Regions from separate parts of the Micromonospora sp. R311 genome, predicted to be linked through region 1. Evidence: riboswitches for the same ligand, from Rfam matches in the RefSeq annotation. Region 1 holds a riboswitch; each other region holds the start of a gene.
The links. A riboswitch is a leader RNA that binds a small molecule or an ion and turns the genes downstream of it on or off. The one in region 1 is predicted to bind cyclic di-AMP.
Positions count from the first base shown of each region.

Region 2: another riboswitch for cyclic di-AMP. It lies ahead of AC1WTP_RS03725 (C40 family peptidase); the one in region 1 lies ahead of AC1WTP_RS20780 (coiled-coil domain-containing protein).
Region 3: another riboswitch for cyclic di-AMP. It lies ahead of AC1WTP_RS25315 (C39 family peptidase); the one in region 1 lies ahead of AC1WTP_RS20780 (coiled-coil domain-containing protein).
Region 4: another riboswitch for cyclic di-AMP. It lies ahead of AC1WTP_RS23860 (coiled-coil domain-containing protein); the one in region 1 lies ahead of AC1WTP_RS20780 (coiled-coil domain-containing protein).

Region 1 covers NZ_JBSWCE010000024.1:22,044-29,401, forward strand. Annotated here, with positions in the region: gene AC1WTP_RS20760 (carbonic anhydrase) at 1-316, opposite strand, end outside; gene AC1WTP_RS20765 (alpha/beta fold hydrolase) at 464-1,390, shown strand; gene AC1WTP_RS20770 (HelD family protein) at 1,533-3,650, shown strand; gene AC1WTP_RS20775 (cation diffusion facilitator family transporter) at 3,760-4,677, shown strand; cyclic di-AMP (ydaO/yuaA leader) riboswitch at 4,831-4,962, shown strand; gene AC1WTP_RS20780 (coiled-coil domain-containing protein) at 4,976-6,037, shown strand; gene AC1WTP_RS20785 (hypothetical protein) at 6,187-6,696, shown strand; gene AC1WTP_RS20790 (SRPBCC family protein) at 6,723-7,190, opposite strand.
Region 2 covers NZ_JBSWCE010000003.1:185,693-193,050, reverse strand. Annotated here, with positions in the region: gene AC1WTP_RS03735 (C40 family peptidase) at 52-1,065, shown strand; gene AC1WTP_RS03730 (N-acetylmuramoyl-L-alanine amidase) at 1,165-3,186, opposite strand; cyclic di-AMP (ydaO/yuaA leader) riboswitch at 3,427-3,563, shown strand; gene AC1WTP_RS03725 (C40 family peptidase) at 3,576-4,616, shown strand; gene dcd (dCTP deaminase) at 4,678-5,256, opposite strand; gene AC1WTP_RS03715 (pyridoxamine 5'-phosphate oxidase family protein) at 5,336-5,884, shown strand; gene AC1WTP_RS03710 (zinc metalloprotease) at 5,948-6,931, opposite strand; tRNA gene AC1WTP_RS03705 (tRNA-Gly) at 7,226-7,296, shown strand.
Region 3 covers NZ_JBSWCE010000032.1:68,339-75,696, forward strand. Annotated here, with positions in the region: gene wecB (non-hydrolyzing UDP-N-acetylglucosamine 2-epimerase) at 1-336, shown strand, start outside; gene AC1WTP_RS25300 (Gfo/Idh/MocA family protein) at 463-1,497, opposite strand; gene AC1WTP_RS25305 (DegT/DnrJ/EryC1/StrS family aminotransferase) at 1,494-2,606, opposite strand; gene AC1WTP_RS25310 (alpha/beta fold hydrolase) at 2,832-3,578, opposite strand; gene AC1WTP_RS25315 (C39 family peptidase) at 3,697-4,539, opposite strand; cyclic di-AMP (ydaO/yuaA leader) riboswitch at 4,768-4,909, opposite strand; gene AC1WTP_RS25320 (hypothetical protein) at 5,199-5,960, opposite strand; gene AC1WTP_RS25325 (hypothetical protein) at 6,072-6,542, opposite strand; gene AC1WTP_RS25330 (polysaccharide pyruvyl transferase family protein) at 7,170-7,358, shown strand, end outside.
Region 4 covers NZ_JBSWCE010000029.1:73,283-80,640, reverse strand. Annotated here, with positions in the region: gene AC1WTP_RS23880 (DUF305 domain-containing protein) at 1-492, opposite strand, end outside; gene AC1WTP_RS23875 (hypothetical protein) at 568-1,080, opposite strand; gene AC1WTP_RS23870 (heavy metal translocating P-type ATPase) at 1,090-3,222, opposite strand; gene AC1WTP_RS23865 (YibE/F family protein) at 3,548-4,906, shown strand; cyclic di-AMP (ydaO/yuaA leader) riboswitch at 5,073-5,203, shown strand; gene AC1WTP_RS23860 (coiled-coil domain-containing protein) at 5,208-6,224, shown strand; gene AC1WTP_RS23855 (carbonic anhydrase) at 6,467-7,174, opposite strand.

The DNA of each region.
Region 1 (7,358 bases):
CGATCGAGCCCAGCACCGCGCGGTCCAGCACGTGCCCGCCGGTGCGGATCACACAGATCGAGCCGAAGGTCTGGTCGAAGATCGCCTCCAGCGGCACCCGCGAGTCGATGCAGCCCAGCACCACCGCGTACGGCTGCTGGTCGCCCGAGGCGCTGGCCGCGGCGGCGGTCACGTCGTGCCCGTGGATCGGCTGGCCGCTGACGAACCGCCGGTTCCCGGCGAGCAGCTCGGCCAGCGCGGCGCGGGGAGTGCCGCCCGCCAGGCGCCCGTCCGGCCGGCCCGGCCCGGCGCCGCCCCCGGCCGGCGTTGACCACATGCCCCCAGCTTGCTCGGGCGGGCCGCCCGGCGGTGCCGGGTCGCGAATCTTCTCACCACCACGGTTGGCGTGGTGTCATGGCGGGTAGCCGGTGTTACCACCGGGTATCCCCGGTGTTGCGGATCCGTCCGGCCCGGGGAGGTGGCGATGCCGGAGCAGCTGGAGGTACACCTGCCCGACGACGTACGCCTGCACGTGGAGGTCACCGGGCCGGCCGACGCCGAGCTCACCGTGGTGCTCCTGCACGGCTGGACGCTGGACGGGCGCGCCTGGCACCGGCAGCTCGCCGCGCTGCGCGACGCGGTCGCCGAGCCGGTGCGGGTGGTCACCTACGACGCCCGCGGGCACGGCCGGTCCAGCTGCATGGCGCTGCCCACGGCCACCCTGGCCCAGCTCGGCGACGACCTGGCCGCGGTGCTGGACGAGGTCACCCCGGCCGGCCGGGTGGTGCTGGTCGGGCACTCGATGGGCGGCATGACGATCATGGAGTACGCCCACCGGCACCCGGCGCACTTCGCCGCCCGCACCGCCGGGCTGGTCTTCGTCTCCACCACCGCCGAGGGGCACACACACACCGTCTACGGCCTTTCCCCCCGGATCGCCCGGCTGATCCGGCTGGCCGAGACCACCGGGGCCGGCGTGCTGGCCCGCTGCGGGTCCTGGCGGGCGCCCCGGGCGCTGCTGCGCGCGCTGCGCCCCAGCATCCGCTGGATGCTCTTCGGCGACCGCTGCGACCCGTCCGACATCCGCCTGGTCACCTCGGCGGTGGCGCGGGCCTCGCTGCGCTCGATCGGCGGCTTCCGCGCCTCGATCGGGGCGCAGCACCGGCTGGAGACCCTCGCCGCGCTCGGCGACCTGCCGGCCGCCGCGCTGGTGGGCGACCGGGACCGGCTCACCCCGCCGCCGTGCGCCGAGTCGATCGCCGCGGCGCTGCCCGCCACCGAGCTGACCGTCTGCCCCGGCGCCGGCCACATGCTGATGATGGAACGGCCCGAGGAGGTCAACGCCGCCCTGGTCGGGGTACTCCGTCAGGTCACCGGCCGGCCGGCGGCACCGGCGGGCCAGGTCGGCTGAGCCCGGCCGGGGTCACCGGGGTCACGGATCGCGCCGGCCTCCGCCGCCGGTCGCGGCGCTGCCGTACCCTCACCCGGTCAGCCCCGGCGCGCGGCCCCGCGCCCGTCGCGGCCGCCCCACCGCCGTCGGAGGAGTTCGAGCGTTGACCGACCAGACCACCCTGGAACAGGAGATCGCCGTCGAACAGCGGCATCTCGACCGGGTGTACGCCCGACTGGCCGAGCTGCGCCGGTCCGCGGTCCGCGCCGAACAGGAGGGGTACCGGCTCGCCCGGGTGGGCAACTTCGGCGCGCTGGTCGAACGGGACGCGATGGTCTTCCACGCCGCGCAGCGCCGGCACGTCCTGGACGCCGAGCACGAGGGACTGGTCTTCGGCCGGCTCGACCTGCGCGACCGGCAGGTGCTGCACGTCGGGCGGCTCGGCATCCGGGACGAGAACGCCGCCACGCTGGTGGTCGACTGGCGGGCGCCGGCCGCCGCCGCGTTCTACCAGGCCACCCCGGCGCAGCCGCTGAACGTGGTGCGGCGCCGCATGATCCAGTCGTCCGGCGAGCGGGTGACCCGGATCGAGGACGACCTGCTCGATCCGGGCGCCGCGCCGGCCGACCTGGCGGTGGTCGGTGACGGCGCGCTGCTCGCCACGCTCTCCAAGGCCACCGGCCGGGGGATGCGCGACATCGTGGCCACCATCCAGCGGGAGCAGGACGAGGCGATCCGCTCCCCCGGCTCCGGGGTGACCGTGGTCTCCGGCGGTCCCGGCACCGGCAAGACGGCGGTCGCCCTGCACCGCGCCGCGTACCTGCTCTACTCCGACCGCAGCCGGTACGCCGGCGGCGGGATCCTGGTGGTCGGCCCGTCCACGGTCTTCGTGGAGTACATCGCCTCGGTGCTGCCGTCGCTCGGCGAGGACACCGCCACCCTGCGCTCGCTGGGCAGTCTCTTCCCCGGGATGGCCACCACCCGCACCGACCCGCCGGAGGTGGCGGCGGTGAAGGGCTCGCTGCGGATGCGCCGGGTGCTGGAGCGGGCGGTCCGGGACGCGGTGCCGGACGGCCCGGGCGAGCTGCGGCTGCTCTACCGGGGCGAACTGCTCCGGCTGGAGCGCGCCGAGCTGGACGCGATCCGGGACCGCGCGCTGCCCCGGGGCGCCCGCCGCAACGAGGTGCGCCGGGCCGGTTTCGACGGCATCTTCGCCGCGCTCTGGGCGCAGGCCCGGCGGCTGCACATCGGCCGGCTGCCCGAACAGCGCGCCTTCGAGGACGAGCTGGCCGACCGCCCCGAGTTCCGGGAGTTCCTCAAGGCCTGGTGGCCCCGGCTGCACCCGCGGCACGTGCTCGGCTGGCTGGCCGAGGAGGAACGGCTGCGCCGGTACGCCGGTGGCATCCTCTCCGGCCGCGAGATCCGGCTGCTGACGGCCGCGTACCGGACGCTGGAGACCGAGGGGTTGACCGTCGCCGACGTCGCGCTCCTGGACGAGCTGGACGCGCTGCTCGGCAAGCCGGTTCGCCCGGCCCGGGCCAAGCGGGACCCGTTCCAGCTGGCCGGCGGGGTCCGCGAGCTGAGCACCTTCGCCGACCGGCAGCGGGCCGCCCGCGAGGCGACCCGGCAGCGCCCGGAGGACTACCGGGAGTACGCCCACGTGGTGGTCGACGAGTCGCAGGACGTCTCGCCGATGCAGTGGCGCATGATCGGCCGGCGCGGCCGGCTGGCGTCCTGGACGGTGGTCGGCGACCCGGCGCAGACCGCGTGGACCGGCGACCCGGAGGAGCTGACCCGGGCCCGGGACCAGGCGCTCGGCCGGCGCAAGCGGCACCAGTTCACGCTCACCACCAACTACCGCAACTCGGCGGAGATCTTCGCGGTGGCGGCGGCCGAGATCCGCCGGCTCTACCCGGACCTGCCGCTGCCCACCGCGGTCCGGTCCACCGGCGTCGACCCGGTCGAGCTGGTGGTGCCGCCGGCGGAGCTGGAGACCGCCGTCCTGGAGGCGGCCTCCGCGCTGCTCGCCGAGGTGGAGGGGACCGTCGGCGTGATCACGCCGGTGCCGCGCCGGGCCGAGGTCGCCGGCTGGCTGGGTGGCCTGGGCGCTCCCCGGCTCCAGGTGGTGACCAGCCTGGAGGCCAAGGGCATGGAGTACGACGGGGTGGTGCTGGTCGCGCCGAGCGAGGTCCGGGCCGATCCGGGGTCCGGGGTACGCACGCTCTACGTGGCGCTCTCCCGGGCGACCCAGCGGCTGACCACCATCGACCCGACCGGCTGAGGGCCGGGGCGGCCCGCCCGCGGGGCGTGCCGGCCCGCCCAACAGTTGCATACATAGCTATGTGAGCATATATTTGACCGGGTCCGGACGGGCGGCGGAGGGTGTTCGCGTGGGGGCAGGTCATGACCACCAGCACGGGTCGGCGGTGCACGCCGCCCACCACCACCGGGGCCGGCTCTGGGCCGCGTTCGGCCTGCTCACCGCGCTGATGGTGGTGGAGGCGGTGGCCGCCTTCCGCACCGGCTCGCTGGCGCTGCTCTCCGACGCCGGGCACATGTTCACCGACGTGCTCGGCATCGGCATGGCCCTCGCCGCAATCACCGCCTCCCGACGCACGGCCGGCGACCCGCAGCGCACCTTCGGGCTCTACCGGCTCGAGGTGCTGGCCGCGCTGGCCAACGCCGTGCTGCTCTCCGGCGTCGCCGTCTACGTGGTGGTAGAGGCGATCCGCCGGTTCGGCCACCCGCCGGAGGTGCTGGCCGGCCCGATGCTGGCGGTGGCCGTCCTCGGCCTGCTCGCCAACGTGGCCGCCTTCGCGCTGCTCCGCTCCGGCGCCCGGGAGAGCATCAACCTGCAGGGGGCGTACCTGGAGGTGCTCGGCGACCTGCTCGGCTCGCTCGGCGTGATCGGGGCGGCGCTGCTGATCGCGCTGACCGACTGGTGGTGGGCCGACCCGCTGGTGGCCGTCGCCATCGGCCTGTTCATCCTGCCCCGCACCTGGCGGCTGGGGCGGGCCGCGCTGCGCATCCTGGTGCAGGCCGCGCCCGAGCACCTCCAGGTCACCGCGGTGCACGACCGGCTGGCCGCGGTGCCCGGCGTGGCCGGCGTCCACGACCTGCACGTCTGGACGCTGACCTCCGGCATGGAGGTGGCCTCGGCGCACCTGACCATGGCGCCCGGCGCGGAGGTCGGCAGGGTGCTCGCGGACGCCCGCGCGGCGCTGCAGCAGGACTTCCGGATCGAGCACGCGACGTTGCAGATCGAGCCGGGTGCGTCCCCTGGGATCTGCGGGTCGGTTGAGTGGTAATGAGCACAACCTTAAATCTGCGTGGGTATTGTTCCCCTATGCCCGATTTTTCGGTGACCACGTGCGCACCGTCAGTCACTTCCGCTGCACTGGTCACACGGGCACCGGTAGGCTCGGCTCCGGCCTCCGCCCGGCGGCACGCACCGGTGCCGGCGGTGGCCGCCGCCTAATCGCCCGCAGGGGCGAGCCGGGGAACCATGTTCCTGGGGTGCATCCGCGTCAGCGGTAGGGATCTTCCGTCCCGAACCCGTCAGCTAACCCGGTCGGCGGCTGACGGAAGGACACGTGTATGCCAGTAGTGGCACCTGTACGACGCACCGCCGCCCGGGTGGCGGCACTGATCGTCATCACCCTCGCGCTCGGCGGCGCCATCGCGCCCGCCGCACCGGCCGGCGCCGCCCCGGCGGCCACCGGCCTGCTCGCCGCCGCACCCGGCCAGGACGAGGAGGGCGGCACCCCCGCCCTGCGCGCCCAGCTGGCGGCGGCCAGCAAGGGCTACCTGGACGCCAAGGCCGCGCTGGACAAGTCGGTCAAGCGGCAACAGCAACTCGGCGTCCAGCTCCAGGCCACCGAGCGCGAGCTGACCGAACGCAGCAGCAAGGTCGGCGAGATCGCCGGTGTGGCGTACCGCACCGGGCGGCTCGGCGTGGCGTCCGCGCTGCTCAACAGCAACTCCCCGGACGGCTTCATGGACCGCGCCGCCGCGCTCGACGCGGTCGCGGCCAACGAGGACCGGGTGCTGCGCGACCTCCAGGAGACCCGTGACGAGGCCAACCGGACCAAGCTCGCCCTGGACGGCGAGATCCGCGAGCAGCGCAAGCAGGTCACCCTGATGGCCAAGCGCAAGGAGCAGGCCGAGCGGGCGCTGACCGTGGCCAACGCGAAGGCCTCCGGCGGGGACACCTCCAACCGGGGCACCTCCACCGCGACGGCCAAGCCGGCCCCGCGCAACTCCGACGGCTCCTGGCCGGCCGAGTCGTGCAGCGTCAACGACCCGACCCCGGCCAACGGCTGCATCACCCCGCGCACCCTGCACGCGCTCAACCAGGCCAAGGCAGCCGGCTTCACCCGGTACGTCTCCTGCTACCGCTCCGGCGGCTCGGGCGAGCACCCGAAGGGCCGGGCCTGCGACTTCGCGGCGCAGAAGAGCGGCTTCGGCGGGGATGCCACCGGCGGGGACAAGACGTACGGCAACAACCTGGCCGCGTTCTTCATCCGGAACTCCGACCGGCTCGCCGTGCTCTACGTGATCTGGTACCGGCAGATCTGGCTGCCCAGCAGCGGGTGGAAGTCCTACAGCGGGGCGGGCGGCGACCCGTCCAGCGACCACACCAACCACGTGCACCTGTCGGTGTACTGACGCCCGGCACCGGTGACCCGCCCCGACGGCGGGTCACCGGGTACGCCGGACGCGGTGCCGGCACGCCCCGGGCTACGCCCCCGGACGTATCGCGGGTGTCGTCGCCGGCCCGACGACCCGAGCCCGGCGCGGCGGCAGCATCGTCGGGTATGAGCCGTCTTCCGCCTCCCGCCCGCAAGGCCCTGCTCACCCTGCACCTGGTCACCTCGCTCGGCTGGCTCGGCGTCGACCTGGTCCTGCTGACGCTCGGCGTCGCCGTGCTGCGCGGCGCCGACCCGGCCGCCGTCTACCCGATCTCCGCGCTGGTCGGCACCGTGCTCTTCGCCCCGCTGAGCGTGGCCGTCTGGCTGGTCGGCGTGGCCAGCGCCCTGCTCACCCCGTGGGGCCTGCTGCGGCACCGCTGGGTGCTGGTCAAGTTCCTGCTCACCACCGTGATGACCGGGCTGGTGCTGTTCGTGCTCACCCCGGCGCTGCGGCACGCCGGGGAGGCCGGCGCGGCGTTCCCGGTGCGGGAACGGATCGACCTGGTGGTCGCCCCGTCCGTGTCGACCAGCCTGCTGATCGTCGCGACCGTGCTCTCCACGTACAAGCCGTGGGGCCGGCTGCGGCGGGCCACCCGCACGGCCGCGCGCCGCCCGACCGCGGCGGCGGCCCGCTGATCCCGGTTGCGGCCCGGCTGCACCGCTCAGCCGACCGGCGGCGGGTCGGCCGGGCCGCGGTCGAGCACCGCGCCCAACCGGGCGGCCAGCCCGAGGTGGGCGGAGCGGGCCTGGCCGAAGGCGTACCGGAACAGCGGCGCCGGCGCGGTCAGGGTGATCTCCACGTCGATCCGGACCCCGTCCGGCTCGGCCCGCAACCGGGTGCGGTTGCGCACGGTCGTGGCCGGCCACTGCCGCGCCATCGTGACGATCTCGTCGGCGGTGGCGACCAGCACGTCCGCCCGGTAGGTGACCGGGAATCGCAGCGGCCCGGCGGCCAGCCGATCGGTGATCGCGTAGCTGGCCCGGGCCCCGGGCCGGGTCCGCAGCCGGCGGACCCGGACGATCAGCGGGTGCAGCTCCGCCTGCCGGGTCGGGTCGGCGAGCAACGCCGCCGCCTCCGCCACCGGGCAGCGGGCCTGGACGGTGTAGCTGAAGGAATCCTGCCTGAGCACGCCGTCTCCCCACCGTCACTGGTCGGACGATCGTCGCCCACGCCGGGTCCGCCTGGCAACGCCCCGACCGGCACCGGCCGGACCGGCGGACGACGGCCGGCGTCGCGGCTACGGTCAGCTGGTGCGGGATCACCCGCCGTGCCGGGCCAGGGAGGACGGAATGATGCC
Region 2 (7,358 bases), on a different contig from region 1:
CTCGCCCCTTCCCCTCCGCGAGGCGCCCGGCGGTCGGTTGCAAAGGAGTCGGTGCCGGTGGCAACCATGCCCCCTCATCGTCACGCACCGGGACGGCCTGCTCGTCCGGGCGGCCTGCGCCGGGTCGCCCACCGTCTGCTCACCCTGGTCGCCGCCGCGGCCGTCGGTGCCGGTCTGCTCGCCGCACCGGCGCACGCCGCGCCCTCGGTCGACGAGATCGAGGCGCAGATCGACAAGCAGTGGGAGCAGTTGGAGCCCACCATCGAGCAGTACAACAAGGTGCGGGCGCAGCTGAAGAACAACCGCAAGAAGTCGGCGGACCTGGAGAAGAAGATCCAGCCGCTGGCCTTGGAGAGCGAGCTGGCGATGAACCGGGTGGGCGACCTCGCCTCCCGCTACTACATCACCGGCCCGTCCCAGGACGTCGCGGCCCTGCTGATGAGCGCCAAGCCGAGCACGCTCACCGAGCAGCTCACCATCCTCGACCGGCTGGCCGCCCAGGAGCGCAAGCAGATCGAGGGCGTGCTCGCGGTCCGCAAGAAGTACGACGACCAGAAGCAGAAGCTCGACACGCTGATCGCGGAACAGGTCAAGCAGCAGAACGAACTGGCGGCGAAGAAGAAGCACATCGAGGCCGAGGTCAAGCGGCTCGAGAAGATGCTGCCGGTGACGGTGGTCAAGACGGAGAAGTGCCCGACCATCGAGGGCGTGGTCAGCGAGGCGGCCCGGGAGGCCATCAGGACCGCGTGCGCCCAGGTCGGCAAGCCGTACGTGTGGGGCGCCGACGGGCCGAACTCGTTCGACTGTTCCGGCCTGACCCAGTACGCCTACAAGGCGGCCGGGATCTACCTGACCCACCACACGGGCGCGCAGTGGAGAGAGGGCAAGGCCATCTCGCGCTCCGACGCGCGCCCGGGTGACCTGGTCTTCTTCTTCAGCGACCTGCACCATGTGGGGCTCTACCTCGGCAACGACAAGATGGTGCACGCGCCGCGGGCCGGCAAGCCGGTCAACGTCTCCAGCATCAACACCATGCCGGTCGCCGGGTTCCGCCGACCCGGCTGATCGTCGCCGTACCGCAGAAGGGCCCCCGGTCAGCTGACCGGGGGCCCTCGGCGTGTCGGGTCGGCGGCTCGGCGGGGAGCCCCTGACCCGGGCGGGCGACTAGGGAGCGCCGACCGCCGACGGCAGGAGCCACACGTCGTCCAGGTTGACGTAGCCGATCCGGTGGCCGAACTGGACCTGCACGTAGCGCAGGTCGCCGCTGACCACGGTCCAGTCGCCCGGGGACGACCCGTCGAAGGTGACCGCGCGGTAGTACTCGCTCGGCAGGACCCCGCCCACCGCGTACCGCTGGCCGGCGGCGAGCGTGTACTGCAGCGGTGAGATCGCCTGGTACGGCACCCCGGCGGGGTAGGCCGCCTGCTCCGGGTAGGCCCGCCCGTAGACCGGGATCGTCGCCTTGCCGGGCTTCGGCGTCACCACGAAGCCGGTGGCCCACTTCGCCGTCGGCGCCGAGGCGGGGTTGTGGAACCAGGCCTTCTGACCGAGGTACCAGATCGCCGTCCAGTCCCCCCGCACCTCGGCGACGGCGTACGTCTGGCCGGCCGAGCCCCGGGCGCTGTGGTCCGGGACGTACATCGTGCCCGGCGAGCCGTCCGGGTGCTCGCCCAGGTCCACGGCCAGCGGCGCGTCGTGGCTCGGCGCGCTGCGCAGCAGCACCGCGGACGAGCCGCGCAGCGGGCACGGGTCGCTCACCGGGGGCAGCGGGGTGGGCACCCCCGGCGGCTGCCGCGAGCACCCGGTGAACGCCGGCTGGTTGCCGGCGAACTCGGGGTCGATGGTCACCAGGCCGGTCCGCGGGGTGCCGGTGGACCGGAACGGCGCCTTCAGCAGGTCGAAGTAGTGCGACCAGTCCCAGTACGGTCCCGGGTCCCAGTGCATCCCGGCGACGTTCGCCGCCACCGTGCCGGGGACGTTGTCGTGGCCGATGATGTGCTGTCGGTCCAGCGGGATGTTGAACCGCAGCGCCAGGTGCCGGACCAGCTTGGCCGAGGTGCGGTACATCGCCTCGGTGTACCAGGTGCCGTGGCCGGCGAAGCCCTCGTGCTCCAGGCCGATGGACTTGGCGTTGACGTACCAGTTGCCGGCGTGCCAGCCGACGTCCTTGGTCTTGATGTGCTGGGCGATATGGCCGTCCACCGAGCGCAGCGTGTAGTGCCAGCCCACCCGCTTCGGGTCCTTGACCAGGTTGACGCTGGGCCAGAAGTAGCCCTCGGTGTCGTGGATGACGATGTACTCGAGCTTCTGCTGGGCCGGGCGGTTGCCCAGGTCGTAGTTGCCGTAGTCGCCGGGCCGGGGGCCGTACTTCTGGTACGGAGCCGGGATCCACTCGCAGCCGATGCCGATCGGGCACTCCAGCCCGTCGGGCCGCTCGGCGCGCCGCAGCCCGAGCCGGTGCAGGGCCGACTCGTCGGGGCTGACCGCCCGGGCCGGCAGGGTCACCCGGTGCCCGTCGTCGGTCGTCCGGCTCGCGCCCTCGCGGAGTTGGCCGTACACCTCGTCGGCGAAGGCGGCCGCGGTGTCCTCGGCGCCGGCGCCGGAGTAGCGGGCCACCGCGCCGTACCAGGCCGCCGGGTCGCTGGCCGCGCCGACCGGGCCGCCGAGCTCCCGCTGGTACGCGGCGAGCAGCGCCGCCCCGCCGCGGATGTTGGCGGTCGGGTCGGACCGCAGCGCCTCCGCGCTGGCGCCGGTGAGCGCGGCGGCCGCCTGGAGGGTCTGCAGCGCGGCGTCGCCGGGAGCGGCCGGCGCCGGTTCGGCCGTGGCCGGCGCGGCGACGGCCAACGGCCGTGACTCGTCACCGCGCGGGTCCTCGCCCTCGTCGATGTGGCTGCCACCGGGGAGCGAGGTGACGTGGGCGGCGTCGGTGAGGTGCATCGGGCCGTAGCCGCCACTGGTGCTCGGGGTGCCGGGATGGGTGTCCCAGCGGGACTCGAGGTAGGAGACGGCGAGCAGGACGCTCTCCGGCACGCCGAACTCGGCGGCCGCGGCGGCGTACTGCTGTTGCCGGTCGATCGAGTCGGCGGTGGCGGGACCGCTGGCGGTGAACGGGGTGACCGCCATGGCGAGGGCCGCGGCGGCGGCGAGCAGGGCACGCCTGCTCCTCGATCTCGTGGACAGGTGCATCGGACCCCCTGGTCAGACGGGTGGACGATGCGGCCACCTTCACCCCGGCGCCCGTCCGCCGTCAATACCTTTCCATATATCAACCTCAGAGGAAGAAAACCTTCGAGCCGTCCCCACGAGGGTCGTCGATCCCGCCAGGTACGGAGTGTCACGGCGACACGGGTTGCGGATTGATAACGAGCGTCTCTACTCTGGTCATTCGTCGGCCCGACAACAGCTCCGTCCAACCCGGGCGGTAACGGTCCGGCACCGCCGAATCGCTCGCGAGCGAACCGGGGAACCAGGTAACCCGGGGTGAATCCGCAGTCACTGCGGTAGGGCGACCCCTTCCCGCCCGAACCCGTCAGCTAACCCGGTAGGCGGTACAGGAAGAAGGAGTACGGAGCCCGGTGGCACACCATGCCCCGCGGCCACCGTCGGCACGGTCGGCGTCCGCCGACCCGACGACGGCTGCGCCGCGCCCACGCTGGTCCCGCTTCACCACCGCACTCGCCGCCCTGGTCGGCTTCGCCGTCGTCCTGACCGGCGGCGCCACGGCGGCCCACGCCGAACCCACCGTCGCCGAGATCGAGCGCCAGATCGACGAGGACTGGAACAAGCTCGAACCGATCATCGAACGGCACAACGCCACCCGCCAGGACCTGGCCGCCAAGCGGAAGCAGGCCGACGCCCTGGCCGCCCAGATCAAACCCCTCCAGGCACAGGTCGACGCGGCGATGCAGAAGGTCAGCGCGCTGGCCGTCCGCGCCTACAAGGGCGAGAACGTGCTCACCATCAACGCCGTGCTGGGCAGCAGCTCGCCGGGCGAGGTGGTCGGGCAGCTCGAACTGCTCGACCGGTTCGCCGAGCGCCAGCAGCGGGACGTGCGGCAGGTCGCCGACCTGCGCGACCAGCTGGCCGCCAAGAAGGCGCCGCTGGACGAGATGATCGCCCAGCTCGCCCGGGCCGAGGCCCAGCTGGCGGCGAAGAAGAAGGAGATCAACGCCGAGATCGACCGGCTGCAGAAGCTGCGGCTGCGGGTGTACGGCAACGGCGGCGGCGGACCGCTGCGCCCCGCGCCGTGCCCGGCCGGCTACCCGGGCGGCGCGGCCGGGGTGGCGGTCAAGTTCGCCTGCGCCCAGATCGGCAAGCCCTACGTCTGGGGCGCCGAGGGCCCGAACTCGTACGACTGCTCCGGGCTGATGCTGGCCGCCTGGGCGAAGGCCGGGGTCTCGCTGCCGCACAACGCCGCGCAGCAGCGCGGTGTCACCGCCACGGTCAGCCGGAGCGAGCTGCGCCCGGGTGACCTGGTCTTCTACTACGCCGACCTGCACCACGTCGGGATGTACGTCGGCGGGGGCTGGGTGGTGCACGCCTCCCGCGCCGGGGTGCCGATCAAGATGAAGCGCCTCGACGACGGCCCGATCCACAGCTTCGGCCGGCCGGACTGACGACCGCGTACCACGGAAAGGGGCCCGCTCCGACGCCGGAGCGGGCCCCTTTGCGCGCGGGTCAGCGGGTCGGCCAGGTGCGCCACTGCTGCCAGGAGCGGCTCGGCGTCGGGCCGCGCTGCCCCTGGTAGCGGGAGCCGTAGACGGCCGAGCCGTACGGGTGCTCGGCCGGCGACGAGAGCCGGAAGATGCAGAGCTGGCCGATCTTCATGCCCGGCCAGAGGGTGATCGGCAGGTTGGCCACGTTGGACAGCTCCAGCGTGACGTGGCCGGAGAAGCCGGGGTCGATGAAGCCGGCGGTGGAGTGGGTGAGCAGGCCGAGCCGGCCCAGGCTGGACTTGCCCTCCAGCCGCCCGGCGAGCTGGTCGCCGAGCGAGATCACCTCGAGCGTCGAGGCGAGCACGAACTCGCCCGGGTGCAGCACGAACGGCTCGCCGTCGGGCACCTCGACCACCGAGGTCAGCTCGTCCTGCTGCCGGGCCGGGTCGATGTGCGTGTAGAGGTGGTTGTTGAAGACGCGGAACAGCTTGTCCAGGCGTACGTCGATGCTGGACGGCTGCACCAGCGTGGGCTCGAACGGCTCCAGCGCGAGGGTGCCCGCCTTGATCTCGGTGACCAGGTCGCGGTCGGAGAGCAGCATCGGAACACCATAGCGAAGCGTCCCGGGTGACCTGCGTGTCGGACTAGGTGTTCGTACACGTGTTCGATAGAATGTCCGCATGGCTTCCTGGTCCGAATTCGCCGCTGACGAGCCCCGACTCGCCGACGGGATCCGCCTTCTCATGCAGCAGTACGGGCCGGGCTTCGGCTACCTGGCCACGGTCCGCGCCGACGGCGGGCCCCGGGTGCACCCGGTCTCCCCGGTGATCACCGACGAGGGCCTGTTCTGCTTCGTGGTCGACTCACCCAAACGACGCGACCTGGAGCGCGACGGGCGCTACGCGCTGCACTCCTTCCCGCCCGAGGAGAGCGACGACGAGGCCTACGTCGCCGGGCACGCCCGGCCGGTCACCGACCCGGCCCGGGTCGCCCGGTTGGCCCGCAGCTTCCGGGCCGCCACGCACGTCGACTGGCGGCTGTTCGAGTTCACCGTCGACGTGGCCATGCTCGCCCGCCGCGACCCGGGCGCCGTGGGCGGCCCCGGCAACGGGCACGGCCGGCCCGCCGTCCAGGTCTGGCTCGACCCGGCGGTGCCCGACGCCCGGGACGCCGAGCCCGCGTCGCGCGCGCGCCGGCCCGCCCACGACGCCCACCGCGAGGCCGCCTGAGCCACGAAGACACCGGTGCCGGCTCCGTCGTTCGGAGCCGGCACCGGTGGGTGGTACGTCAGATCAGGCCGCGCGGTACGCGTTCCACGCGGTCAGCATCCGGCTCGCCTGGCCAGCGGTGAACTGGTACATGCACGAGTCGTAGGTGTAGTCCATGAAGTTGGTGATCGGGTCCACGCCCGGGGCCGTGCAGGTGTCCCGCCCGGTCGGGCACTGGAAGGCCGGTGAGGCCTCGGCAGCGGTGTCGCTGACGCCGTCACCCGTGCCCGAGCAGCCGCCCTGGAAGGTGTGGTAGAGGTTCAGCCAGTGGCCGACCTCGTGGGTGCCGGTGTCGCCCTGGTTGTAGTTGGCGGCGGTGCCACCCGGCAGCGACTCGCTCAGCGCGACCACGCCGTCCATGCTGCTCAGCTTCCGCTGCGGGAAGGTCGCCCAGCCGAGCAGGTCGTCGCTCAGTTCGCCCAGGTACACGTTGAGCGTGTTCTTGCCGCCCTCCCGCAGCGAGGTCTTCATCGACCGCTCCGCCGACGAGCCCTGCACGATCGGGTACCACGCCGGGTTGGTCACCCGGTTGATCTTCTGCAGTTGGAAGCTGAACGCGGTGGCCGCGCCTCCGGTCGCTCCGCTGTAGGACTGGTTCAGCACGGTGATCTGCGAGGTGATCATCGAGTCCGGGATGTTGCCGCCGGCCCGGGTGCTGTCCCGCTGGATCACGTGCACCACGACCGGGATGGTGACGGTGGCCAGGGTGGTCGCCCCGGCGCCGGTGCGGAACCGGGCGCGCTCGCGGAGCGCGGCGGCCAGATCGGCCTCCCGCTCGCGGGTCTCCGCGAGGGTCAGCTCGTTCGGTTCGTGCTTCGCCGCGCCGCCCGCCTTGATCCGGGCGTCCGCGTGGACGTCGGCCGGCTCGACGCACACCTCACCGGGGGCGGCGGAGAAGGCCGAAGCGGCCGGTACGACGCCCACCGCGGCGGTGCTGAGCAGCAGCGCGAGGGTCGTCGACGCGACACCGGCGGTACGCCGGGTCAGCAGGTCGGGACGAAGTCCCATGGGCCCACCTCTTTCTGGCGGCATGACAGGGGGTGTGTCACGCCGTGGCTGAGAACGTGGGGGAGAGGTTACAACCGATCGACAAATTTGAGAACGACCATATGTTGCCGGAGGGAAACTTTTTCCTGGCAACGCGGCTGGGCGCCGGCGTCGGGTGCGCGGAGTGTTGCCCTCGGGTGGCTGCGGTGTTTCGCGGCGATCTTGAATCCCCGGGAAGGTGCGTTGCCAGGGTGGTCGGGCGGAGGGGGTACCTGGGTGCGCCGGGGCGGTGACTCAGGTACAGTGGTCCCGCTTGCGGGTGTAGTTCAATGGCAGAACATCAGCTTCCCAAGCTGACAGTGCGGGTTCGATTCCCGTCACCCGCTCCGATCGGAAGGCCCTGGTCAGGACGAAAGTTCCGCCCAGGGCCTTCGACGTTGCTGGGGTC
Region 3 (7,358 bases), on a different contig from region 1:
GAGCAGGGCGCGGTGCGCGCCGGCCGGCCCCTCGGCTACGCGGGCCTGGTGGCCGCGGTGCTCGGCTCGGTCGGGGTGGTCACCGACTCCGGCGGGCTCCAGAAGGAGGCGTTCCTGCTCGGCCGCGCCTGTACCACGCTGCGCCCCGAGACGGAGTGGGTGGAGACGCTCGACGGCGACTGGAACCGGCTCGTACCGGAGCCGGACGCGCTGGGCGGGCGGGGGTGGGTCGAGGCGGCCACCCGGCCGACGCCCCGGGGCGAGCGGGGCACCCCCTACGGCGACGGCCGGGCGGCCGAGCGCGTGCTGAGCATCCTGGCGGAACGGCTCGGCTGAACCGGCCCCGCCGCAGGGCGGTCCGGGCCGAGCCGGTGGATCTCCCCGCCCCTGCGGTCTGCCCTGCCAACCGGGCCGGAAGACCGTCCTGCGGCCCGGTCAGGACCACAGGACGGCTCCGTGCCGTCAGGACAGCGCGCCGCTCGCCGCCCGGTCGAGCGCGGTGTCGCTGTCGACATCCACCGTGCCGCCCTCGGCGGCCGAGCGGAGCAGGGCGGCGGCGACCCGCACGGTACGCAGCCCCTGCCGCAGCGTGACGATGTCGCTCTCCTTGCCGTCGACCGCGTCGCGGAACCGCTCGTGCTCCACCAGCAGCGGTTCCCGCTTCGGAATCGCGTAGCGCACCATGTCGCCCTCGGCGACCCCGCGGAACGCGCGCAGCGCCTCCCACTCGGTGTCGATCGCCCCGTTGGCGTAGAAGGTCAGGTCGGCGGTGAGGGTGTCGGCGACGAAGCAGCCCCGCTCCCCCGTGATCACCGTGGACCGCTCCTTCAACGGGCTCAGCCAGTTGACCAGGTGGTTGACCATCGCACCGCCGGCGAGCTGGCCGACCGCGGCGACCATGTCCTCGTGCAGCCGGCCGCTGCGCGAGACGGTACGGGCCGACACCGTGCGGTACTCCCGGCCGACGACCCAGCTGGTCAGGTCGATGTCGTGGGTCGCCAGGTCCATCACCACCCCGACGTCGGCGATCCGGTGCGGGAACGGCCCCTGCCGCCGGGTGACCACCTGGAACACCTCGCCCAGCTCGCCGGCCTCCAACCGGAGGCGCAGGCTCTGCAGGGCCGGGTTGTACCGCTCGATGTGCCCCACGCCGGCCACCAGGCCGGCGGCCTCGAACGCCTCGGCGAGCCGAACCGCGGCGGCCACGGACTGGGCGAGCGGCTTCTCGATGAGCGCGGGCACCCCGCTGTGCGCCAGCGCCAGACCGACCTGCTCGTGCAGCGCGGTCGGGCAGGCGACCACGGCGTAGTCGACGCCGAGCCTCAGCAGACTGTCCAGATCGGGCACCACCGGCACCGGGAGCGCGCCGGTCGGATCGCCCGCCGGGTCGACGATCCCGACCAGGTCCACGCCGTCCAGCCCGGCGAGGACCCGGGCGTGGTTGCGTCCCATCGCGCCGAGGCCGATCAGGCCCGCGCGCAGCCTGGCCCGCGTCACCGGGCACCACCGGCCAGGTTGGCGCCCTCGGCGATCCGCTCCAGGTCCTGCTGGGACAGGGACGGGTGCACCGGCAGCGAGAGCACCTCGGCGGCGGCCCGGTCCGTCTCGGGCAGCTCCCACGGGCCTGGCCTGCCGTCCTCGCCCAGGTAAGGCCGGAGGCGGTGGATCGGCGTGGGGTAGTAGACGGTGTTGCCGACGCCCAGCTCGGTGAGGCGCCGCCCGGCCGCGTCGCGGCGACCGCCCGGTACCCGCACCGTGTACTGGTGGTAGACGTGCCGGGCGGCGTCGGCGACCGGCGGGGTGATCAGGCCGGTGATCCGGGAGTCGAGCAGCTTGGCGTTGGCCCGCCGCTGCTCCGTCCACTCCGGCAGCTGGCGCAGCTGCACCCGGCCGATCGCCGCGGCCACGTCGGTCATCCGCATGTTGGCGCCCACGATCTCGTTCGCGTACCGCTGCTCCATGCCCTGGTTGCGCAGCAGCCGCAGGGTACGGGCCAGCTTGCCGTCGGAGGTGCTGACCATGCCGCCCTCCAGGGAGTGCATGTTCTTGGTGGGGTAGAAGCTGAAGCAGCCCGCCGTGCCGAACGCGCCGACCGGCCGTCCGGACAGGGTGGCCCCGTGGGCCTGGGCGGCGTCCTCGACCACGGCCAGCCCGTGGCGTTCGGCGACCGCCATGATCTGGTCCATGGCGGCGGGGTGCCCGTACAGGTGCACCGGCATGATCGCGACGGTGCGGTGGGTGACCGCCGCGGCGGTCGCCGCCGGGTCCAGGCAGAAGCTGGCCGGTTCGATGTCGACGAAGACCGGCCGGGCGCCCACCAGCCGGACCGCGTTGGCGGTGGCGGCGAAGGAGAACGACGGGACGATGACCTCGTCGCCCGGGCCGAACCCGAGGGCCATCAGGGTCAGCTGGAGGGCGGAGGTGCCGGAGTTCACCGCGACGCAGTGCCGGCCCCCGACCAGCTCGCCGAACTCCGCCTCGAAGGCGGCGACTTCCGGCCCCTGGACGACACGGCCACTGCGCAGCACCCGCACGGCCGCCTCGATCTCGGCCTCGCCGATGACCGGCCTGGCCGGTGGAATCATCTCTGTGGTCAGCCCGGACATGGGCTTCCTCCTGTCGAACAGCGGCCGCGCCCGGACCGGGCGCGGCGCTACCTCGTTCGGATGTGGACAGGAGGGGTGGTGGTTACGGGTGATCCGACGGGGTCGGCGCGAAAGGATCACCCGGACAAACAGGACTCCCGGCGCACTCCGGGACGTACGGGCATGTTATCCCGGAGACGCCGGGCGTGGCGGCACAACACCCTGATCTCCGCCGCGAACCGCGGCTCAGCGGTACGGGTCGACCAGGGCGAGCACCGCCTCCGGGTCCTCGACGTGGGCGTTGTGCCCGAGGCCGGGCAGGGTCACCACCGGCACCCCGAACTCCTTGAGCTGGGCGTCGGAGACCATCGGGTCGCGCTCGCCCCGGGCCAGCACCACCGGCACGTCGGCCGCCGCCAGCAGGGTGGGCAGGTCCGGCTCCCCCACCGCGAACGCGGCCGGGTCCATCGCCAGCCGCCAGCGGCCGTCGACCTGCCGCAGCCCCGCCTCGACCACCGGATGGTCCGGGGCGAACAGTCCGGCCAGCCCGCTCACCCGCAGGTAGCGCCGGGCCGCCTCGTCCCGGGTGGCGAACCAGGTGACCGGGCGGGCGGCCAGCTCGGCGGCGCGGGCCAGCTCGTCCCGCGACCAGACCGCCTTGATGCCGAGCCCGACCACCGCGTCCACGTCCAGCCCGGCGGTACGCGCGGCCAGCGCCAGCCCCACCACCCCGCCGAGGGAGTGGCCCAGGACGACGAGCCGGTCACCCGGCTTGAGGCCGCCGGCGACCTGCCCGGCCAGCCCGGCGAAGGAGTACCGGGGCAGCGGCGGGGACCAGCCGTGCCCGGCGAGGTCCGGCGCCAGCCACCGGCCGGTCCACCGGCGCTCCAGCAACGGCGCCCAGGGCAGCCACACCTCGCCGGTCGCGCCCATGCCGTGCAGCAGCAGCAGGACCGGCCGCCGGCCGTCCCGGGTATCCGATTCGGAGTCCATAGGGCGCAGTGTGCCACCGGTCGGACGGCCGGGGCGAGGGCCGCGGGCCGGGACGCGCCGGGCGCCGGCTCCCCCGGTGGGGAACCGGCGCCCGGACGGTGCGACGGGACGGTGGCGGTCAGGCGGAGTAGCCGCGGGTCGCGGCCCAGTTCGCCAGGTCGATGGTGGTCATCCAGTACGACGCCGTCGCCGGGTTCGCCGAGTCGGCGATCTTCACCAGCCGGCCGTCGTCGTCGTAGCCCACCACCGCGATGTAGTGCCCGCCCGGGAAGGAGTGCCAGCCACCGGCGGTGTCGGTGGCGCTGCCGGCGATGTTCACCACGACGCCGCGCTCGGCGGTGATGGCCCGGACCACGTCGGCCTGGAGCTGGTCCATCTGGGCCGGGGTGGCGGCGCGGCCGGAGATCATCCGGGTCCGGTAGGGGTTGCCCTTCACCACCGCGTTGAGCACCCGGGTGGTGTCCTCGGCGGAGTTGGTGCCCATCTCGGTGGTGCCCAGCTGGGCACCGAGGGCGTCCTGGGTGCGCTCGATGCCGGTGGCGCTGAGCGCGTTCCGCACGGCCGCCGGGCCGCAGTTGTAGTACGTCGTCTGCGCCTGGTAGTCGTAGTCGAGGACCTTGCGCGACGGCGGCTTCGGCGTGCTCTGCTTGCGGGTCAGGTCCGGGTTCGGCGCGGCCGACGAGGCGGCGGCCGACGCGGCGGCGCTGGACGGGGCGGCGCTCGACGGGACCGCACCGATCCGGGCCTCGCCCCGCGAGGCGGCGGCGGGCGCGTTCCGCAGTTCGGCCACGGTGGCCGCGGCCGGCGCCGAGGCCGGGGCCTCGTCGGCTCCGGCGGCCAGCGCACCGGCGCCGGTGGCGAGCACGAGGGCCGCGGCCGAGGCGGCGGCGACCTGGTAGGGGCGGTCGGTGGTGATGCGGCGCAACTGGCGCTTCAGGTGGTGCTTCACGGATTCCTCCACGGGACTCGGGGGGTGAGCGGCACACCGGCGCCAGGTCCGGGGGGCAGGCCGGCGCCACCGCGCGGACGTCTCGTCCGCGGGTTGGTGACCACTCAGGGGAGCGCCCGACTGTCGGGCGGGGGCGGTTTCCGGCGGGTCAGCTCGCGATCGGGGCGAGCGGCGCGGGCACCGCGGGGCCGTGGAGGTGGGGGAACAAGCGAGGGGTGGGATCGTGCTGCACGAGGATGGAACTCCTTCCGACACCGCCGACCGGGTTAGCTGACGGATTCGGGCGGGAAGAACGCCCTACCACGGGCCGTGGCCCGCGGATTCACCCCAAAGGTGCACTGGTTCCCCGGTTCGTGTGATCACGATTGAGCGGGTCGGCGCGGCGTCGCCTCTTGCGATCGGTAACCGCACCAGACGGGCCGACATTACTGGTCAGTCCGTAGCCTGCCAACCCCAGTTCACCTGCGTAAACCTGATCCGGCACGACAATTTTGCGGGCAGTTGCGCACTGACGTGACTCAATGGGACGGACCTCTCCGACGACATCTCGGGTCGACAACCGGACAAGCCACCGCCGTCGACCCGGAATTGTCGACAGGCATCGACCGGGACGAGCCCGATGACCGATTCCGCGGCCACTGTGACCGGCGTCACCGGAATAGTTCGGCGGATCAGCCCACCCGCGCCGGCCGCCAGCGGGCCGCGGCGACGGCACGCGCCGGCACCGCCTCGGCACGCGGTGCGGGCAGCCGACCCGGCCGGAGCCGGGCCGCGGCGGCGTACGCCTCGGCGGCGAGGGCACGGGCCGCCTCGGCGGCCGACTCGGCGTCCCGCCACGCCGACCGCTCCCGCTCGGCGGCCGTCCGGTAGCCGGCCCGGCGCTGCTCGCGCACCGCCCGGGCGAGCACGATCTCCTGCTCGACCGGGTGCCGCCGGGAGTCCCAACCGGCCCGGTGGCCGAACACGTCGGACAACTGCCGGGCGGACAGCTCTCCCCGCCAGTGGGCGGCCATCGCCGCGTGGTGCAGCCAGCGCTCGCGGGCGGCGTACTCGGCCGGCGTGCGCGGGGTGCGCGGGGCGGGCAGGGCGGCGGCCCCGAGGAACCGGCGGGCGGCCGTCTCCGCCTCGTCGTACGCCTGCCAGGTGCGCTCGACCTCCGCCTGCGCGGCGAGCCAGTCGGCCCGCCGGCGGCGCGCGGTCTGCGCCGCCCGGGTCGCCGCGACAGCCACCTCCTCGGCGTAGCGGCGCAGGTCGGCGAGGTCGGGCTCGGCCGGCCCGACCGGGGCGGACTCCTCGTCGGTGGGGCGCTCGGGGCGGGCGACCAGCACGGTGAGCACGGTCAGCGCCAGCACCAGCAGGCCGGACCAGATGGCGGCGGCCCGCGGCACCCCGATCAGGAACTGGTAGTAGAGGACGGTCTCCAAGGTCGGCACCTCACGGGGGAAAGCGGATGCGGAAGCGGGAAGCCGCGTCCGGGCGCTGTGGCGGGGCCGGACGGGTGCGGGGGCAGGGATCGTGGGCGGGGCGTCGACCCCGCGGACGGATCAGGAGTGCGGCGGGGCGCGCGGGGCCCGGGCGGCCGGGAGCGACCCGGCCGGCGCCGGGGCCGGCCCGGCGACGACCGCCGGCGGGGCTGCGGCCGGCTCCGGCCCGGCGGCCGGACCGGCGAGCGCGGCAGGCTGCTCGTCGGCGGCGGCGAGCGCGGCGGAACCGACGAGCACGAGGGCCGGACCGGCGGTCGCGGTCGGGCCGGCAGGTGCGGTGCCCCGGACCGGGTGCCCGGCCGGGCCGGCGTCGGCGAACGCGCCGGCGAGGGCCGCGGCGGGCGGGGCCGGGACGCCCGGACCGGCCGCCCCCGCGGTGCACAGCGCCGGCTCCGGACCGGCCGGTGCGGCCACGGCGCCGGGGGCGCCGGCACCGAGGGCGAGCGCGACGGCGACGGCGAGGCCGGCCGTCAGCCGCGCGGCCCAGCGCGCCACCCACCACAGGGGACAGGTGAGCGCGACGGGAAGCACGGCGACCACGCTACCGTCCGGGCCGGTCCCCCGCATCGCCACCGGGCGTGTCGTCCGGACGCCGCGCCGACGGCACCGACCAGGGTGGACGCCCCAGCGGGAGTCGACGTACGCCGATCGCTGGTCCGGCGTGCCTGCGCCCGGCACGGCGCCCGCCGGGACACCAAGCCTCGCTCCGTGGCCGGCACCGCGGCGCCGCCCGGCACCGTCCGGTTCGGACGGCGCGGGGCGAACCGGCGCATCGTCGGCGTCGGCACGTGCCGGTGCGGCAGCGCGGCCAGCGCCCGGCGCGGTGGGCAGGAAGCCGAGCACCGCCGGTGCACACCAGCCCGGTGAAGCCGGTCCCCCGGTCACCGGTGCGGAGCACGGTGATCATCACGAAGACGTGCACGAGGTCGCAGGCGAACGAGACCTCGCCGAGCCGGACCGCCCCGCCCGGGCACCCTACCGGGCGGGGCGGCCGGGGCACGACGGCGACGGGCGTCTGTGCACGGGACGTCCGGTGGCCTAATATTCCCCGAACCCTCAGGTGCGAGCCGCCCGGCCCCGGTGGCCGGTCGGAGTCGAGCGGTGACGGTGTGTCCGCCCGGAACGCACACGGGGGCGGACGAGAGGCGGAGCGGCGAGATGCACCAGCGGATCCTCATGCGGGCCAAGAAGGGACCGTTCGACGTCTACTCCCCGGAGGAGGCGTTCGAGGGCAACTGGATCGGCGAGAACAACGGCAACCTCGTCTTCAGCCACGCCGCGCACAAGCTGCTCAAGACCCGGGGCACCGAGATCACCTCGAACGGGTTCAAGATCGATCTCCGCGAG
Region 4 (7,358 bases), on a different contig from region 1:
GTGGTGGGCGATCATCATGGTCAGGAACCGCCGGTCGAAATCCGGGCCCGAGGCCGTCGCCAGCCCCTGCATGTCGGCGTCGGACATCATGCCCGGCAAGCCGTGATCCAGGTGCGGCATCCGGGCACCGGCGGACGGCGCCGGGTGCCCCCAGGCGGCCAGCCATCCGGTCATGGTGGCGATCTCCGGCGCCTGGGCGGCCCTGATCTGCCCGGCGAGCCGCTTCACCTCCGGCTCGGCGGCCCGGGCGTCGGCCAGGTCGGCCATCTCCACCGCCTGCCGGTGGTGCGGGATCATCATCTGGGCGAACATCACGTCGTCCGGGTCGAACGCCGCCGCGCCGGTCGAGGCGCCGCCGGTCGCGGTGGCGCCGGGCATGTCGTGACCCACGCCCGACGGTGAGTGGCCCCCGCCGCAGGCGGCCAGGGCGAGGACGCCGGTGACAGCGACGCCGGCCAGGGCGGCACGGCGCGCGATGGTACGAGTCAACACTGTTCAGCCTTTCGGTGTCGGTGGTTGCGCAGCAGGACGGAGGCGCGGAGCAGCCCTCTTCCGCGCCGGGTCGTCCTAACTGCGCAGCACCGCGACCGTGGCGAGCCGCAGACCGACCGGCCGCGGCGGTGGGGCCCGGGACGCCGCCGCGGACCGGCGCACCGGCCGGATGTCGACCCCCGGGACCCGCGCCGACGCCAGCAGCAGCACGGCGACCAGCACCGACACCCCGAGCGCGCCGAGCACGGCCAGACAGACGCCCCACCCGGGCAGTTCACCGCCCCCGGACCCGCCCGAGGGCAGCACCCGCCCGGTCGGGCAGCCGTCCGGACAGCCGCCGGAGCCGAGGGCCGGAACGACGACCGCGGCCGCCGCGGTGGCGAGGTGCGCGGCGACCGCGCTGACGCCGTCAACGACGACCCCACCATGGTGGTCGGCGAGGGACGAGCCGTGGCCGGCGACGGAGGAGCCGTGGCCGGCGTGCACTCCGTGGCCCAGGGTGTGCATGGCGGCCAGCCCGAACAACGTGCTGAACAGCAGCAGCAGCCGGGCCCACTGCCCGGCCGACACCGCCCGCGCCGTTCGCACGCTTCCACGCTAGCCGGCCCCCCGGTCCGCCGGGCCGGCCCTGGCCGGTTCGTCGGCGGGTCGGACCGGCTCCACGGGGCCGAGCCGTACCCGGCGCAGCAGTTGGGCGTTGAGCGCCACCACGATGGTGGACGCGGACATCAGCACCGCCGCGAGCGCCGGGCTCAGCGCCAGCCCCGCCCAGGCCAGCACTCCGGCGGCCAGCGGCAGCGCGACCACGTTGTAGCCGGCCGCCCAGCCCAGGTTCTGCAGCATCTTCCGGTACGACGCGCGGGAGAGCCGGATCACGCCGGTGACCCCCCGCGGGTCGGACGAGGCGAGCACCACCCCGGCCGACTCGATCGCCACGTCGGTGCCCGCGCCGATCGCGATGCCGACGTCGGCCCGGGCCAGCGCCGGCGCGTCGTTCACCCCGTCACCGACCATCGCCACCGTCAGCCCGCGCCGCTGCAACTCGGTGACCTTGCCGTCCTTGTCGGCCGGGAGCACCTCGGCGAAGACCTCGTCGACGCCGGGGGTGAAGCCGAGGTCGGCGGCGACCGCCTCGGCGACCGGCCGGGCGTCCCCGGTGATCATCGCGATCGTCCGGACGCCCTGGGCACGCAGTTCGGTGATCGCCTCCCGCGCCTCGGGGCGCACCTCGTCGGTGAGGGCGAGCGCACCCAGGGCGGTGTCCGGCAGCCGGACCAGGTACAGCACCGCGGCGCCCCGCTCCGACCACCGGTCGGTCGCCGCCACCAGCCCGTCCGGAAGCCGTACGCCCAGCTCCCGCAGCAGCGCGGGCCCGCCCACGGCGTACTCCCGGCCGGCGACGGTGGCCTGGACGCCACGGCCCGGCAGCGAGCGGAACCCGGTGGCGGGGGCCGGGCCGCCGCGCGCACCGGCCGCGGCGACGATCGCCCGGGCCAGCGGGTGCTCGCTGTCGGACTCCACCCCGGCCGCGACCCGCACCAGTTCGTCCGCGTCGGCGGACGGCGTCGCCGCCAGGTCGGTGACCACGTGTTCGCCCCGGGTCAGTGTTCCGGTCTTGTCGAACAGCACCGCGTCGACGGTGCGCATCCGCTCCAGCGCGAGCCGGTCCTTGACCAGGATGCCGGACCGCGCGGCCAGCGCGGTGGAGAGCGCGATCACCAGCGGGATGGCCAGGCCCAGCGCGTGCGGGCAGGCGATCACCAGCACGGTGACGGTACGGACCACCGCCTCGTCCCGGTCGCCGAGCACGGTCCAGACCAGCACGGTGACCGCGGCGGTGGCGGTGGCGACGTAGAACAGCCCGGCGGCGAACCGGTCGGCCAGCACCTGGGCCCGCCCGCTGGACTGCTGGGCCTGGGCGACCATGCGCTGGATGCCGGCGAGCGTGGTCTCCTCGCCGAGCGCCTCGACCCGGACCCGGATCGCCGAGTCGGTGGCCACCGTGCCGGCCACCACCCGGTCGCCGGCCGACCGCGGCACCGGTCGGGACTCCCCGGTGATCATCGACTCGTCCAGTTCGGCGGCGCCGTCGACCACCCGCCCGTCCGCCGGCACCCGGCCGCCGGGCCGGACCAGCACCACGTCGCCGACCCGCAGCTCGGCCACCGCGATCCGCTCCACCCGGCCGTCCCCGGCGACCCGTTCGGCGTCGTCGGGCAGCAGGGCGGCCAGCGCGGCGAGCGCGCCACGCGCCTGCCCGATCGCCTTCATCTCCTGCCAGTGCCCGAGCAGCATGATGGTGACCAGAGCGGCCAGTTCCCACCAGAAGTCCAGGTCGAAGGCGCCCACGCTGGTGGCCAGCGAGGCGACGTAGGCGACCGTGATCGCCATGGCGACCAGCAGCATCATCCCTGGCGCCCGGTCGCGCACCTCCCGCACCGCGCCGGCCAGGAACGGCCAGCCGCCCCACCAGAAGACCACCGAGCCGAGCACCGGCCCCACCCAGGACCGGCCGGGGAACTCCAGCGAGTAACCGAACCAGTCCATCACCATGTGGCTGGTCGCCACCACCGGCAGGGTGAGCAGCAGGCAGAGCCAGAACCGGCGGCGGAACATCTCCGGGTCGTGCCCGGCGTGCTTGTCGTGCCCGCCGTTCCCGCCGTGCCCGCCGTGCCCATCGTGCTCGCCGTGCGCCGCGCCTTCCCGGCGGGACGGGGTGTGCTCAGCCATGCCTCCAACATCCCCGAACGGAGACGCCCGCGCGGGCCAACCGCCGGGTGAGGTGCCCGACACCAGCCCACGCGACCTGCGTCCGGATACCGGGATGGTTACGATTCGGCACGATGGCCCTCCGGATCTCGCACCATTCGTCCCGCGCCCACCGGGCACCGGCGCCGCCGGCGGCCCGTGGACGGCCGGCCAGCGGGTCGACGGTACGTGGTCGCGTCGCCACCCTCGGGCGAACCCGCCCGCGATCCGGGCCGGCCCGCCGGCGCCACTGAACCGACCGGCCCGCCGACACGTACCCTGCCCCGGATTCGTTGGGAGACACTCAATGGGCGCCGACCACACCCGTCCCGCTCCGTCCGCCCCGCCCCGGGTGCGGCGGATCCTCGTCGCGGCCGTGGTCCCGCTCGTCCTCGCCACCGTGGTCGCCGCCCTGCTGCTCTGGCCCCGCGACACCCCCGGGGCCGACCAGGGCACCGACCCGCCCCGCCACCACGGCACCGTCACCCGGGTGGTGACCGAGGCCTGCCCGCCGGCACCGGAGGCGCCCGATCCGGCGGCGGGCCCGTGCGGCACGGTCACCGTCAAGGTGGCCGACGGCCCGGACGCCGGCCGGGAGGTGCAGACGCCGGTGCCGACCGGGCCCGGAGCCCCGACTGTCGCGGTGGGTGACGAGATTATCCTGGTCGAGCTGACCGACCCGGCCGACCCGACCGCGAGCAGCTACAACATCGCCGAGCACCAGCGGGGCAAGCCGCTGGTCTGGCTGGTCGTGCTCTTCGCCGCCGCCATCGTCGCGTTCGGCCGGTGGCGCGGGCTCGCCGCGCTGGCCGGCCTGGCGGCCAGCTTCGCCATCCTGCTCGCCTTCGTGCTGCCCGGGATCAGCTCCGGCCGGTCGCCCCTGCTGGTGGCGATCGTCGGCGCCGCGTTGATCATGTTCGTGGTGCTGTACCTGACGCACGGGGTGACCGCGCAGACCTCGGTGGCGGTGCTCGGCACGCTCGGCAGCCTGGTGCTCACCGGAGTGCTCGGCACCCTCGCCACCGCCGCCACCCATCTCACCGGGTACGGCTCCGAGGACGCGACCACGCTGTCGATGTTCCAGGCCGACGTCGACCTGCACGGGCTGCTGCTGGCCGGGATCATCATCGGCTCGCTCGGCGTGCTCGACGACGTCACGGTGACCCAGGCGGCGACGGTCACCGAACTGGCGCACGCCAACCCCGGCCTGTCCCGGCTCCAGCTCTACCGCGCGGCGACCCGGGTCGGCCGGGCGCACATCGCCTCGACGGTCAACACCATCGTGCTGGCGTACGCCGGCGCCTCGTTGCCGCTGCTGCTCCTGCTCACCGCGGACTCCCGGTCGGTGACCCAGATCCTGACCAGCGAGTTCCTGGCCCAGGAGATCGTCCGCAGCGCCGTCGCCACGCTCGGGTTGATCGCCGCCGTGCCGCTGACCACCGCGCTCGCCGCGCTGGTGACCACGGCCGGCCGCGCCAAGCGCCCCGCCGGCGACGAGGACGGCGACGGCGACGGCGAGCCGTCGGGCACCCCTCCGGTTTCCCGGCCGGCCACGGACCGGGCCGACGCGCTGCGGGCGCTCGCCGCGCCGCGCGCCGGAAACACCTCCTCCGCCACCCCCACCGGGTGGCCCGATCCGGACAGGAGCACGGACACCGCATGGTGAGACTCCGCAGCGTGACCGTCCAGACCGGTGAGCTTGATAAACGCATCACCTGTCACCCTCCGCCATTACGAAATAACGCATTTAGTCGGCTTCGGGACGTAGATCCACCGGTGGACTCTCGGGTAACCTCGCTGCCGGTCACCGCCGAAGGCGCGCAGCGGCGCCTGCGGTGCCGCCGCCCAATCGCCGCGAGGCGAGCCGGGGACCCAGGTACGTGGGGTGAGTCCGCGACAGCGGTAGGGGCCACTTCCGCCCCGAACCCGTCAGCTAACCCGGTCGGCGGTCGACGGAAGGGAACACTGTGACGGCACCCCTACGCCGCTGGGTGACTCCTGTGGTGGCCGTGTTCGCGGCCCTGGCCGTGCTCGCCGGGCCGCTCCCGGCCTCGGCCGCACCCAAGCCCCCCACCCCCTCAGGGCACGAGGACGACGACTCGAAGCTGATCACGGACGTCATCGAGTCGACCAACCGGAACTACTCGCAGGCGAAGTCCCGGCTGGCGAAGTCCAAGAAGCGTCAACTGGAACTCGCGCTGGAGGTCAACCGGGCGGAGGCCGAGCTGAACGCGCTCGCCCCGCAGGTCAGCCAGATCGCCGCCCAGTCGTACCGGACAGGTCGGATCGGCGCCGTGGCCATGCTGCTGGAGGCCGACAGCCCCGACTCGTTCGTCGAGCGGGCCACCGCCCTGGACGAGCTGAACATGGTCAATGCCAAGCGGCTCGCCAAGATCAACGCCGTCAAGAACCGCGCCGAGCAGGCGAAGTTGGCGCTCGAAGCCGAGATCCGCGAGCAGCAGAAGCAGACCAACCTGATGGCCAAGAACAAGCGGGACGCGGAGAAGGCGCTGGCGCTGGTCGGCGGGCTGGGCTTCACCGGCGGCCTGGTGTCGGCCACCTCGCCGGTCGCCCGGGTCGCCCCCGGCCGCACCGCCGACGGCGACTGGAAGGCCGAGTCCTGTAGCGAGAACGACCCGACCACCTCCGGCTGCATCACGCCGCGGACGCTGCACATGTACAAGGAGGTCAAGCGGGCCGGCTTCAACCGGTTTGTCGGCTGCTACCGCCCCGGTGGGCCCTGGGAGCACCCCAAGGGCCGGGCCTGCGACTGGTCGTTGCAGCGCAGCGGCTTCGCCCCCTGGCACAACAAGGACACCCGGATGTACGGCAACAACCTCGCCGCGTTCCTGATCCGCAACGCGGACCGGCTGGGCATCTACTACGTGATCTGGAACCGGCAGATCTGGTTCCCGGCGACCGGCTGGAAGTCGTACAGCGGGCCGTCGAACCACACCGACCACGTCCACGTCTCGCTGCTGTAGCGACATCCGCGCCGGCGCGACACGAGGGCCGTTCCCCGGGCGGGACGGCCCTCGCGCCGTCTTCGGCGGTGCCGCCGCAGTGGCGGTCAGGCGACGGTCGCGGGGGTGGCGGTCAGGCGACGGTCGCGGGGGTGGCGGTCAGGCGACGGTCGCGGGGGTGGCGGTCAGGCGACGGTCGCGGGGGTGGCGGTCAGGCGACGGTCGCGGGGGTGGCGGTCAGGCGACGGTCGCGGGGGTGGCGGTCAGGCGACGGCCGCGGCCGGGTCCACCACGGGGTCGGCCAGGTCGCCGGGCACCGCGGCCACCGTCCGCACCTCGCCGGCGGCCAGCCGGTACGACATCCCGACCACCGCGCAGCGCCCGGCGGCCACCTCTGCAGCCAGCACGGGCGAGCTGTCCAGCATCGCCTCGACGGTGCACGCGATGTGGATGTCCACGATCCCGTCGACGTCGGCCACGCCCTCGGCCTCGGCCCGGCGCAGGCTGGGCATGACGGCGTCCACCACCGCCCGCAGGTGACCGGCCGGCGGCGCGTTCGTCTCCACCGCCGCCTTCGCCGCCTGCACCGCGCCGCACGAGTCGTGCCCGAGCACCACCACCAGCGGCGTGCCGAGGACGGTCACCGCGTACTCGACGCTGCCGAGCACCTCGGGGCCGGTGGTGTGCCCGGCGGTCCGGACCACGAAGAGGTCGCCGAGGCCCCGGTCGAAGATGATCTCGGCGGCCAGCCGGGAGTCGGAGCAGCCCACGATCACCGCGAAGGGATGCTGCCCGTCGGCGACCGCGGCGCGGTGCCCGGCGTCCTGGTTGGGATGGCGCGGGACGCCGGTGACGAACCTCCGGTTGCCGGCGGACAACTCGGCGAGCGCCTGTGCCGGCGTGCTCGGCACCGCCGCCGCCGACTCGCGCGACGAGCCCGGCTGCACACCGGGCGAACCGGGACGGCTCATCCCCTCACCTCGTCCTTCGACGTAAGCGACCTGGTCAACCCCGGCCGGAGGTCGGGCGCGGGCTGCCACCACGGTCACACCGAGCGCAAAGGTACGTCAAGATATGCGTGATATGCATTTCATGTATCACCGAACGCTTGCCCGCCCCGGCCGGCCTGCTCCATCGACGCCGCCCGACCCTGGC